DNA from 3 places in the Paenibacillus vulneris genome. Region 1 is predicted to be linked to each of the others. Evidence: riboswitches for the same ligand, from Rfam matches in the RefSeq annotation. Region 1 holds a riboswitch; each other region holds the start of a gene.
What was found. Region 1 has a riboswitch for cyclic di-GMP ahead of ABEA66_RS31535 (DUF8202 domain-containing protein). Riboswitches for the same ligand answer to the same signal wherever they lie in the genome.
Positions count from the first base shown of each region.

Region 1 (3,118 bases):
TGCGAAGGTAAACGTAGCAACATTTCCAAATTTATTAGTATTAAGCTGAACTTTACCATTCGTTAGCCGCAAATTCTTATCAAACTTGCCATTGATCAACAGATAGTATGTATATCTCGATTGCATAACTGACTGGTCTAATGACAACGTAATCCCGGCATCCGCCCAGTTATTCGTTTTTTGAACGGTGAACTGACGCGGCATGCTCTTTAGCCCTGTAGGAGCACCTGAGTCGGCAACGTCCTCAGTAAAGTCTGTGCTTTTATTATTGTCGCCAAACATAAAGAACGATCTATCGTTATTTATGTCGAAACCGGTGACCGCCGCATTCGAAGCATCAATCTTATCACCGAGCGCAATAGTTACCAGCGCATTGTCTTCCTGCGAAACGGATTGTTTTTGTTTCAGCGCGCTGGCATCGTCCCGACCGAGTCCGGTAATCCGGTAAGTAGCATCTGTGCTATTCCCAGGATTCCAGAATACTCCTTTATTACTATCGATATATTCCTCGATACCGGTGCCATCCGGCTTCTTGATCGTCAAACCATATTTGATTCCAAGGTAGCTATTGACCTGTTTTCTTTCTTCAGGTTCTAGCGGGCGATTGTATACAATAAGCTCGGAAGTCGCTCCGTTTAAAACCGAACTATGACCAGCGCCAAAATAGTAAGTAGTTGTAATACCCTCTTGCGAATTGAATTTAGAAGGCGTGTAAGGAGTTATGACGGCCGGCTCTCCAATGCGCTTTCCATCCAGAGAGAGAGCCCACTCATGCTTGTTCTCACTGCTGTTAAATAGGTTCGATACATGCATCACATGCGTATTCGTCGAATTCTGCTGGTCGGTATCCAATGAACGGCTTTGGCGGGTAGCGACATCAGTACCAAAATATGAGGAAATTGTATCCCTGGTATATTTTGCCTTTTCGCCAGGAATACTATCTGGAAAGTCGCCACCAAGCTCCCACGGGAACCCCGCATTATTAGTGGCATTGCTTTGCACGGAAAAAACTTCTCTGGATAGATCGTCTACATTAAACTTATTAAGGGAAAGAAAACCATTGGTCGAGCCCTTTGTCAAGCCCGGGTTATAGTTAATCGCATCGGGTTTGTACTGGGCAGTCGAGGCGTTTTGCCAATTTCTTCCTCCTGCCAGATCATTCACATGATGAATTGCACCAGCGACAGTGGGAGCAATCGGGACTGTAGCAGTAGAATACACACTGTCTGCCACACTCAAATTGACCCAAGAAATCAGGCCGTCTGCAACTCCGCCTGGCCCAGTCATCACAGTCGGCGCAGCAGCCGCTTTCTGTGGCACAACGCCGACAATGCTTCCGAACAGCAAGGCTGCGCTGAACGTTAAGTTCATGCCTTTCTTCCACTTTTGTTTAAATCCAAATCTTGCGGACACGCTTATCAAACCTCCTCTTGTTTAAAGTTGCGTCCAAAGTCAACGCAAAGTGTTACAAATTTTATTGCCCAACGAAAAATTTGTTTAGATGATTTCGGTTTTTAAGAACTGAATCATAAAAATTTGGGCATAAATCCCCAGTTCTCCTGGGCAAGTTGGTTGCATTGTCCAGTCTCCTTATTCTTTAATTTAAACTCTTCCTGCAACCAGGTTCTGCACGACCAAACCACTCCCATTCAACTATCGTTTTGCAGGTCCCTTCCTCTGATATCTATGGACACACAAAGAAAGCCAATCCGTTGGCAACCCAGCTACCATCCCAAATTTACTTTGGGGAAGGCCCGCGGCTTTGCGTCCCTGCCTTTCGGTCAGGTTTGCCTTTTTCAGTTGTATTGGCATTACATAATTCTACAAGTCAAAACTGAACAATTTCTGAACAAGTCGGAATTTGTCGAAAATGTCCCGCTCGTTCTAACCGATGACAAAACAAAACAAAACAAAGAAGCATCAAAGACATTGAGTAATTCTTTGATGCTTCTCATAACGCCAACTTTGTGCTTACTTATGATACGGTTCTCCGGCTGTCTGTAACGGCAAGTTCTTTACTGCCCCTCAATGTCTACCTCTAAACCGTTTCATCGCCTCCTCGGTCACCGGCTCGAAGAGGTTAAGAAGGTTGCCGTCGGGATCGCGGAACAGCATAGAACGGTTCCCCCACGGCATCGTGGTCGGTTCCTTTACCCAATTATCGACAAATGGCTTCAAGCGCACATATTCAGCATCGACATCGTCGACGCGGAACTCAATAATGACAGTGCGATTGTTGGCCCCCACAACGGAACCGGCGCCGATTAGCTGCGCTGTCTGGGAGTGGCCGATTGCAAGGGTGCATGATGGCACAACGAGTTCGGCAAATACGGGCGCGGGTCGCTCCGCCGAAACCCCCATGACTTTCTCATAGAACTCGACGAGACGATCCACATCGTCAGTAATGATGCGTACAGAAGCGAAATTCATAACATATCATCCTTCCTAGTAATAATAGGTGCTGTGTCCCACAGCCGTTGCATAACATATTTTTTACTTATCTATCTCCTTTACATTTACATGTCCAATTATAAAAAAAGGCTACTGACAACGTTATGTCAGTAGCGTTTGAGAATTTTTTGGGCTTCCTCACGAATTCGATTTTGGAAAGATTCAGGTTCCAATACTATTACGCCCGCTCCCCAGCCTAGCACCCATTGCAGCAATTCATCCAGCTGACGAACGCGTAAGACCACATCCAATCCATCTTGATGCTCTTTCATATCCTCTATGAAATGATAGTTCGATTCCTTCACCTTATCTGCGATGTCATGATTAAATCGAAGGCAGACTCGCAAGTGGCGATCATCTAAAGGGGTATACTCCCTTAAGTCAAAATGCGCCGGGAGCTCGAATCGTTCGTCCAGTTCGATAAGCTCAGCCATTCGGGACAACCGGAAATGGCGGATGTCTTGGCGCAGATCACACCAGGCCACAAGCATCCAAGACCCTTCAACGAGTACAAGGCCATAGGGAGCGACGGTACGTTCGCTATGGCGGCTTCCCGTAGAATCCGTAATTTTTTTCGAATAATGAAATCGGATCTTTCGCCCATCTAGTAGAGCCCGGCGGATCTTATCGAGATTTTCCCTTTCGTTTGACAGAGCAGCCTGTTTGC
Region 1 covers NZ_BAABJG010000049.1:3,967-7,084, forward strand. Annotated here, with positions in the region: partial or broken gene ABEA66_RS31535 (DUF8202 domain-containing protein) at 1-1,413, opposite strand, end outside; cyclic di-GMP riboswitch class I at 1,712-1,802, opposite strand; gene ABEA66_RS31540 (VOC family protein) at 2,026-2,430, opposite strand; gene ABEA66_RS31545 (helix-turn-helix transcriptional regulator) at 2,559-3,118, opposite strand, start outside.

Region 2 (3,118 bases), on a different contig from region 1:
AGGCGGCTTCTGTAATGCTGCTCATATCATGGAGAGAAGCGGTAATCTCCTCGGTGCCTGCCGACATTTGCTCCGATGCCGCAGAGACCTCCTGCATCTGATAAGCGACCTGCTGCACCGCATTCATAATGTTGCGGAAAGCTTCTCCCGCCTCCTGCATGATCACGGTTCCATGCTCTACTTCTTTGCTGCCTTTCTCCATGGCGATCACCGCAGAACGGGTTTCACCTTGAATTTGCTGAATAATCTCCGCGATCTGCTCCGCCGATTGCCGCGACTGCTCCGCCAGCTTCCGAACCTCGTCGGCTACGACGACAAAGCCTCTTCCGTGTTCGCCCGCTCGCGCAGCTTCAATGGCGGCATTCAACGCAAGCAGATTGGTTTGCATCGAAATATCAGTAATAACATCGACAATTTGACCGATTTCATCGGAACGTTTCCCCAGTTGATTAACCACCTTGGCTGAATCGCTCACGGATTCCCGGATCATATCCATTTGGGACATGGCTTTCTGGATCGAAATGTTGCCTTCCTCAGCTTCCTTGGAAGCTTCCATGGACATGGCGGATACGTTGCCCGAAAATTCTGCAATCCGATTAATGCCGGTCGCCATCTCTTCCATTGCTCTTACGCTCTCGGTAGTACTCTGCATCTGCTGATCTGCGCCTCCGGCAATGTCCTGAATGGCCGCAACGACATGATGGGTGGTTTGGGCGGATTGCTCCGAGCTCGCTGCTAATTGCTCCGAGCTTGCAGACAAGTTCTGAGATTCATAGACGATCTTCGCAATGATTTCTCTAAGGCTCGCGATCATTCCGTTGAAATCCTTCGAAAGAAGACCGATTTCGTCTTTGGATTGGTATGTAGCGTTAACCGTTAAGTCCCCGTCCTGCGCTTTAGCCATCAATTGCTGGATACTGCGGACCGGTCTGGTGATCATATTAGCAACGCCATACCCGATCAAGGAGCAAAGAACAACGGCAAGCACTGTAACAACAATGATGATGGAAGTTGCCACCTTGGAGCTTTCAATACTTTTATCGTAAAAGATTTTGGCATCCTCTTCATTGTACTTAACAACGTTCTCCAGGCTTTGAATCATCTCCGCACGGATCGGCTTGAACGAATTTACATATTCCTTATGCGCCGCTTCTTTTTGGTTGGCAACGGCCAATTCATCTACTTTTTTCTTGGCATCGTTGTTTTTAGGGATTAAATCGACGAAGTGCTGGTACTGCTCCTGTGCTCTCGGGGACAACGTGATTTGTTCGAGATTTTTTCGTATAGCCTGATTTTTATCGCGGGTTTGAGTAATTTGCTGTTGAATTTGTTTAATAATCGCTTCATCTTTCGCCAGCAGCAATTCAAGCTGCAAGGAATCCATTTGCGAATTACCGAACAGAAGCCCTTCAACAAGACTATTCGGGATCAAGGTTTCTTCGTACATAACGCGGGCATTGTTAGCCATCTTGTCCATGACGAAATAGCCTGTAATGCCGATAATGAGCAGGAACACGATGGAAAGCCCCAGCATTCCGCCTATTTTCGTTTTGATTCGCAAGTTCTGGATAAACTTCATGATCCAAGCATCCCCCATTGAAATATTTGTGTAATGAGACACTAAACGCTTTATCACTTTAAAGAACTCAAACATTTTGACAAGGCAAAAAAAGTCCATCCCCAAAAAAAGGGATGGACTTCCCCCCATTTTTCGGTGGCCCGGCTGCCGTAGATCAAAATCCTTAGGCCCGAAGCTTTGCGTCCCCCTCTTTCGAGAAGTTTGCCTTTTTCGTGATATGGGTATATCGTTTGGCCAAAGTATAATATAGCGTTTTGAAAAATACAAGACCTCTTTACTAAAACTAAATACTTACTTTACGTACCGAAATGTCGAATTTTAGGATAATCGTCATGGTTGTCCTAGGGAAAATAGGCCTGCAAATGACGTTTTTCCGCGAAAATTGTTTCACCTCCTCTATTTCTTTTCGGCATAATTTGACAAAAAATGAAGTCTAGTTTATTCTCTGATTTGTCCGGACAAAACTACTTTTTGGAAACGAGGGGTACATCTTGAAAAAACTTCTTTCGAAATTGGCTTTGTCGAGCTTGGCTATGGCACTTGTATTTACATCCGGTTTAGCTACTGCAGAAGCTAGCAAGGACCCGTCTCACACCAATAATAAAAAGGCTAAAGTCGCCCTATTGATTCCAGGTTCATCCAAGGATGGCGGTTTTATGGAATCTGCTTACCGCGGATTGGTAAAGGCAGAAGAGGATTTCAGAATCAAAGCGACCTACGTGGAAAATATCCCGCATGATACCGCACAAATCGCGGATGCATTGCGTCAATTGGCTAAGAAAAATCCGGATATGATCATTGCTCATGCAGGGCAAAGCTCGGAAGCAGTGAAGCTCGTAGCCAAGGAATATCCAAAAATAAAATTTGTGAATACACAAACGAATTTGACCGGCAACAACCTGTCCAGCTATCAAGTTAAGCAAGAAGAATCCGCATGGCTGGCGGGCGCAGCAGCAGGACTTTTGACTAAAACCAACGTAGTTTCCCATATTTCCGGCGCACGCGTAGGTCCCGGCCTAGCGGGACGCGCGGCCTTTGCCGACGGTGTGAAATACACGAATCCTAACGCAACGCTCCTTACCACGTTTACAGGCAATCAGGAAGATGCTGACCTAGCGAAAAGAGTTGCACAAGCCCAAATTAACGCGGGTTCGGATATGATCTTCACCATGCTGAACATGGCCCGTAACGGCGTTACCGAAGCGGCACGCGAGAACGGCGTATACCAATTCGCTAACGTTCGCGATTATTATGCCGATGCACCTGATGTTTTCATTGGATCTGCGATTTCGGATGCAAGCCTGACTGTATACGGAGCAATTAAAGATTTGACGGAAGGCACATGGAAGCCGAATACGGTGAAAAAAATCGGGCTTGAGAATCCGGATGCCGTTCGTCTTGCCCTGTCACCTATTGTTCCACAAGATGTGAAGGACAAAATTGCAGCTTTCGCCGATAAAATCAAATCTGGTGAAATTGTGATTCCTACCGAATACACCGGTCCTGAATTTACAAATTATTAAGCCTGCGTTCGGATAA
Region 2 covers NZ_BAABJG010000003.1:245,580-248,697, reverse strand. Annotated here, with positions in the region: gene ABEA66_RS02535 (methyl-accepting chemotaxis protein) at 1-1,579, opposite strand, end outside; cyclic di-GMP riboswitch class I at 1,711-1,795, opposite strand; gene ABEA66_RS02530 (BMP family protein) at 2,071-3,102, shown strand.
Region 2: it holds a riboswitch for cyclic di-GMP, as region 1 does, so the genes downstream of both, ABEA66_RS02535 (methyl-accepting chemotaxis protein) here and ABEA66_RS31535 (DUF8202 domain-containing protein) in region 1, are expected to answer to the same signal.

Region 3 (3,118 bases), on a different contig from region 1:
CGTCCGATCTTTGATTTTCATGTAGATTTTGCGTAAAATTCGCTTCCGATGATAGAAGTATGCGCGGCGGGAAAGTGCCAGGCGGCTCATGGCTTCTGAGGACGCCAGATTATCAAAATATCTCAACCGAACAAATAAGCCCTCTTCCGAGGTGAGCGCCGTGAGAGCGTAGTCGATCAGACCGATTCTGGATAGCAACAATGGGATTTCATGTTCAGTGATCTGTATGCGTCGAATGACCGTTCGCAATACCGTTTCCTGTTTTCTGCTGCTATGAGCCGCAACCATATCCAGGGTGCGCGTCAATTCTGGGATGTAAGTGAGTTCGGATTGAACATACTTCAATCTCGCTTTCCAGTCCTTATAGGACTTTAGCCATGATTCAACTTTCTCGTAGGGAATGGAGACCGGGTCCGCGACATCACAAATCCCTCCTTGCTGTGCATGCTTTCTTAACGTTTTCCGCCAGTTTCGGCAGTCAATCGACTTCGTTGTACGTTGTTCACTCTCCATTTCTATCGTCATCTTCCCTTCTTTTCTAGTTTGGCATAAGTTGACAAGGTACTATTTTCACAACCTTCGTTCCGCTTTTTACGACTCTCACCTCCGGTAAATTCCTCCTAATAATATCCATCTGCACCTACCATTTTACCTATAAAGCGCTTAAATATGGAGGGTGATTTTTTCATCACGCTATCAATTCATAAAGTGTCGAATGAACGCAAAATGACTCGAATCGAGTACGAATCGCTAACACATGATTCGATCATGCCGATCGTACAAGCCTCTTCGTTTTGCTTTTTCCGCCGCTTCATGAATGGAGCAAGCGTTGAATTTTCGAATGATGTTACGAACGTGCGATTTCATGGTGTTCGCTGTGACGCCTAATAACTCTCTGATCACCGGCTGTCTATAGCCCCAACCGATCAACTGCAAGATCTCTTTTTCAGTGGGCGTCAGCATTCGATGTAATTCTTTTCGCTTATCCAGCCCAATTTCATTACGGATAATGGATGCAACATCGGCATGAAGAGAAGGTTGCCCCCGATACGCTTCCCTTACGGCATTTACGACATCAGCATAGTTTATCTTGGTAATATAATTGATCGCCCCGGCTAGCACAGCTTCCACAATGATTTCAGGCTCGTAGAGGGAGGTCAAGATAATGATTGGCATTGATTTCATTTTCAGAACTTCGGAAATTGTATGGAGTCCATCCTGTTGCGATGAATGAAGTATCAGATCAAGAATCATCACGTCTAAATCCAATTGCACACTCGCTCGAATGGCCGATTCCTTGTTTGTTGCAATATGAAATATATTCATATCCGGCTCTGCATTGATAAGCCCCGCCATCCGTTGTTGCCAAATGGGGTCGCTGTCCACCAGCAATACTTGGATCTTGCCTTCTTTCCAACGCACGACTTCATCAACTTCTACGGCATAACTTGCACGCTCCTCCATCTTTTCATCACCTCATTGATTGTTCTGGAAAAACAAAAAAGACACGTACCCTCGGAAGGCCGTGCCTTTTCCTGACAGCATTAGAGAGGGTAACCCGGCGATCATTGCAAGCATGCGGAAGACCCGTGGCTTTGCGTCCCAGTCTTTCGAACTGGTTTGCCTTTTTCCTGTTGGAACTTGTCGTCATTCGTTATACTGCCCCATGTCCGTTGTTGTCTTTTTCATCACCACTAAGCATAATCCGGAAGCTCGCAAGGCTACGAAAGAAGATGCCTCGGGGCATCTCCTTTACATCTCGGTCGTCTTTGAAACACCCGTAACCGCTTCGTTCCTGTAACCTTAGCAGCATGGATACCGCTTCCGCCCGAGTGGCCGTAATGTCCGGAACGAATTTGCTGCCGTTCGGCCGTCAATAATACCTAGTTTGCGGATCGTTTCCACCGAGCCTTTTGCCCACCTCGGAATGTTTTCGTCATCAGCAAAGCCCGTTGTTGTATGCGAATTAAGTGAGACTTTCAGCGTTTTTGCGATCATCGATATCATCTCCGCTCGGGTGATCTGAGCATCCGGTCGGAAGCTGCCGTCCTCGTACCCGCTGACGATTCCCGCTTTTACAGCGAGAGCAACCGCCTGCTTGGCCAGTCACCGATCTTCGTCTGATCCGTGAAGGTAAGGGTTGCATCAGTTCCCTCCAATCTCAGTGCGTCTGCTAGCATAACCGTACATCCGCAGATCCATGCCGTATTCGTGTCTCAAACGCTTGTTGATGTTCAGCAGGCCGACGCCCTGACGCCTGTCCGATCCGGAAGCCGGCAGTCGACTTAGCTGTTCGCTCTCGATGCCGACACCGCTATCTTCAATCACAAACCAATATTCGCCCTCCGTTTCAAAAGTCGTCAATTTGACCGTTCCGCCTTCTATCCGATTGCCGATCTCGTGCCGAATCGCGTTTTCGACGAGCGGCTGCAGCAGCAGGGGAGGGATGCTCACCCGGTACATCCTCGAATTGTAAGCGATCCTTGAAGCGCGCTTTTTCAATATCGACGTATGTCCGGATCAGGTTGAACTCTTCACGAAAGCGATCCGCTTCTCCATATGGCTTAACCGGAAGCTGCCTCGCAAATAATCGACCAGATCCGCGGTCAATTTTCGCGAACGTTCCGCATCCGTATAACTTGATGCAACGACGTTGTACAAAAAATGCGGCTTGATCTGCGAATGCAGAAACGCCACTTCCAGATCGACCGCTGGTATGCTTCCCTTTTTAATTCAGATAATGAGGCGTCACGAAAGCGTACTCCGGTGCTTTGACCGGACGTTCGCTTAACAGGGAAGCTGCTATCGGTTTCCCGCGTTGCCTGCGATCGGCAGGGTGAATGTGAACGTCGTGCCGACGCCTTTCGTCGAAGATACCGTTACGGTTCCCTTTAGCAACTCGACCAGTTGTTTGACGATGGACAGCCCGAGCCCGAAGCCCCGGCGTTCCGCTCGCTCATCAAACAATTGGAACGCTTCGAACAGGTGCGGGATGTGCTGCGCTTCGATTCCTTCCCCCGTATCTTTGACCGAAACTTCAATCATGCTGCGATTCTCCGCCGCTGTGACGACAATGCTCCCGTTCACCGTATGCTTGACCGCGTTGTCCGAGCAGGTT
Region 3 covers NZ_BAABJG010000035.1:47,818-50,935, forward strand. Annotated here, with positions in the region: gene ABEA66_RS27350 (hypothetical protein) at 1-525, opposite strand, end outside; gene ABEA66_RS27355 (response regulator) at 751-1,464, opposite strand; cyclic di-GMP riboswitch class I at 1,550-1,635, opposite strand; gene ABEA66_RS36435 (S-layer homology domain-containing protein) at 1,804-2,106, opposite strand; gene ABEA66_RS27360 (sensor histidine kinase) at 2,146-2,454, opposite strand; gene ABEA66_RS27365 (histidine kinase) at 2,521-2,697, opposite strand; gene ABEA66_RS27370 (sensor histidine kinase) at 2,803-3,118, opposite strand, start outside.
Region 3: it holds a riboswitch for cyclic di-GMP, as region 1 does, so the genes downstream of both, ABEA66_RS27355 (response regulator) here and ABEA66_RS31535 (DUF8202 domain-containing protein) in region 1, are expected to answer to the same signal.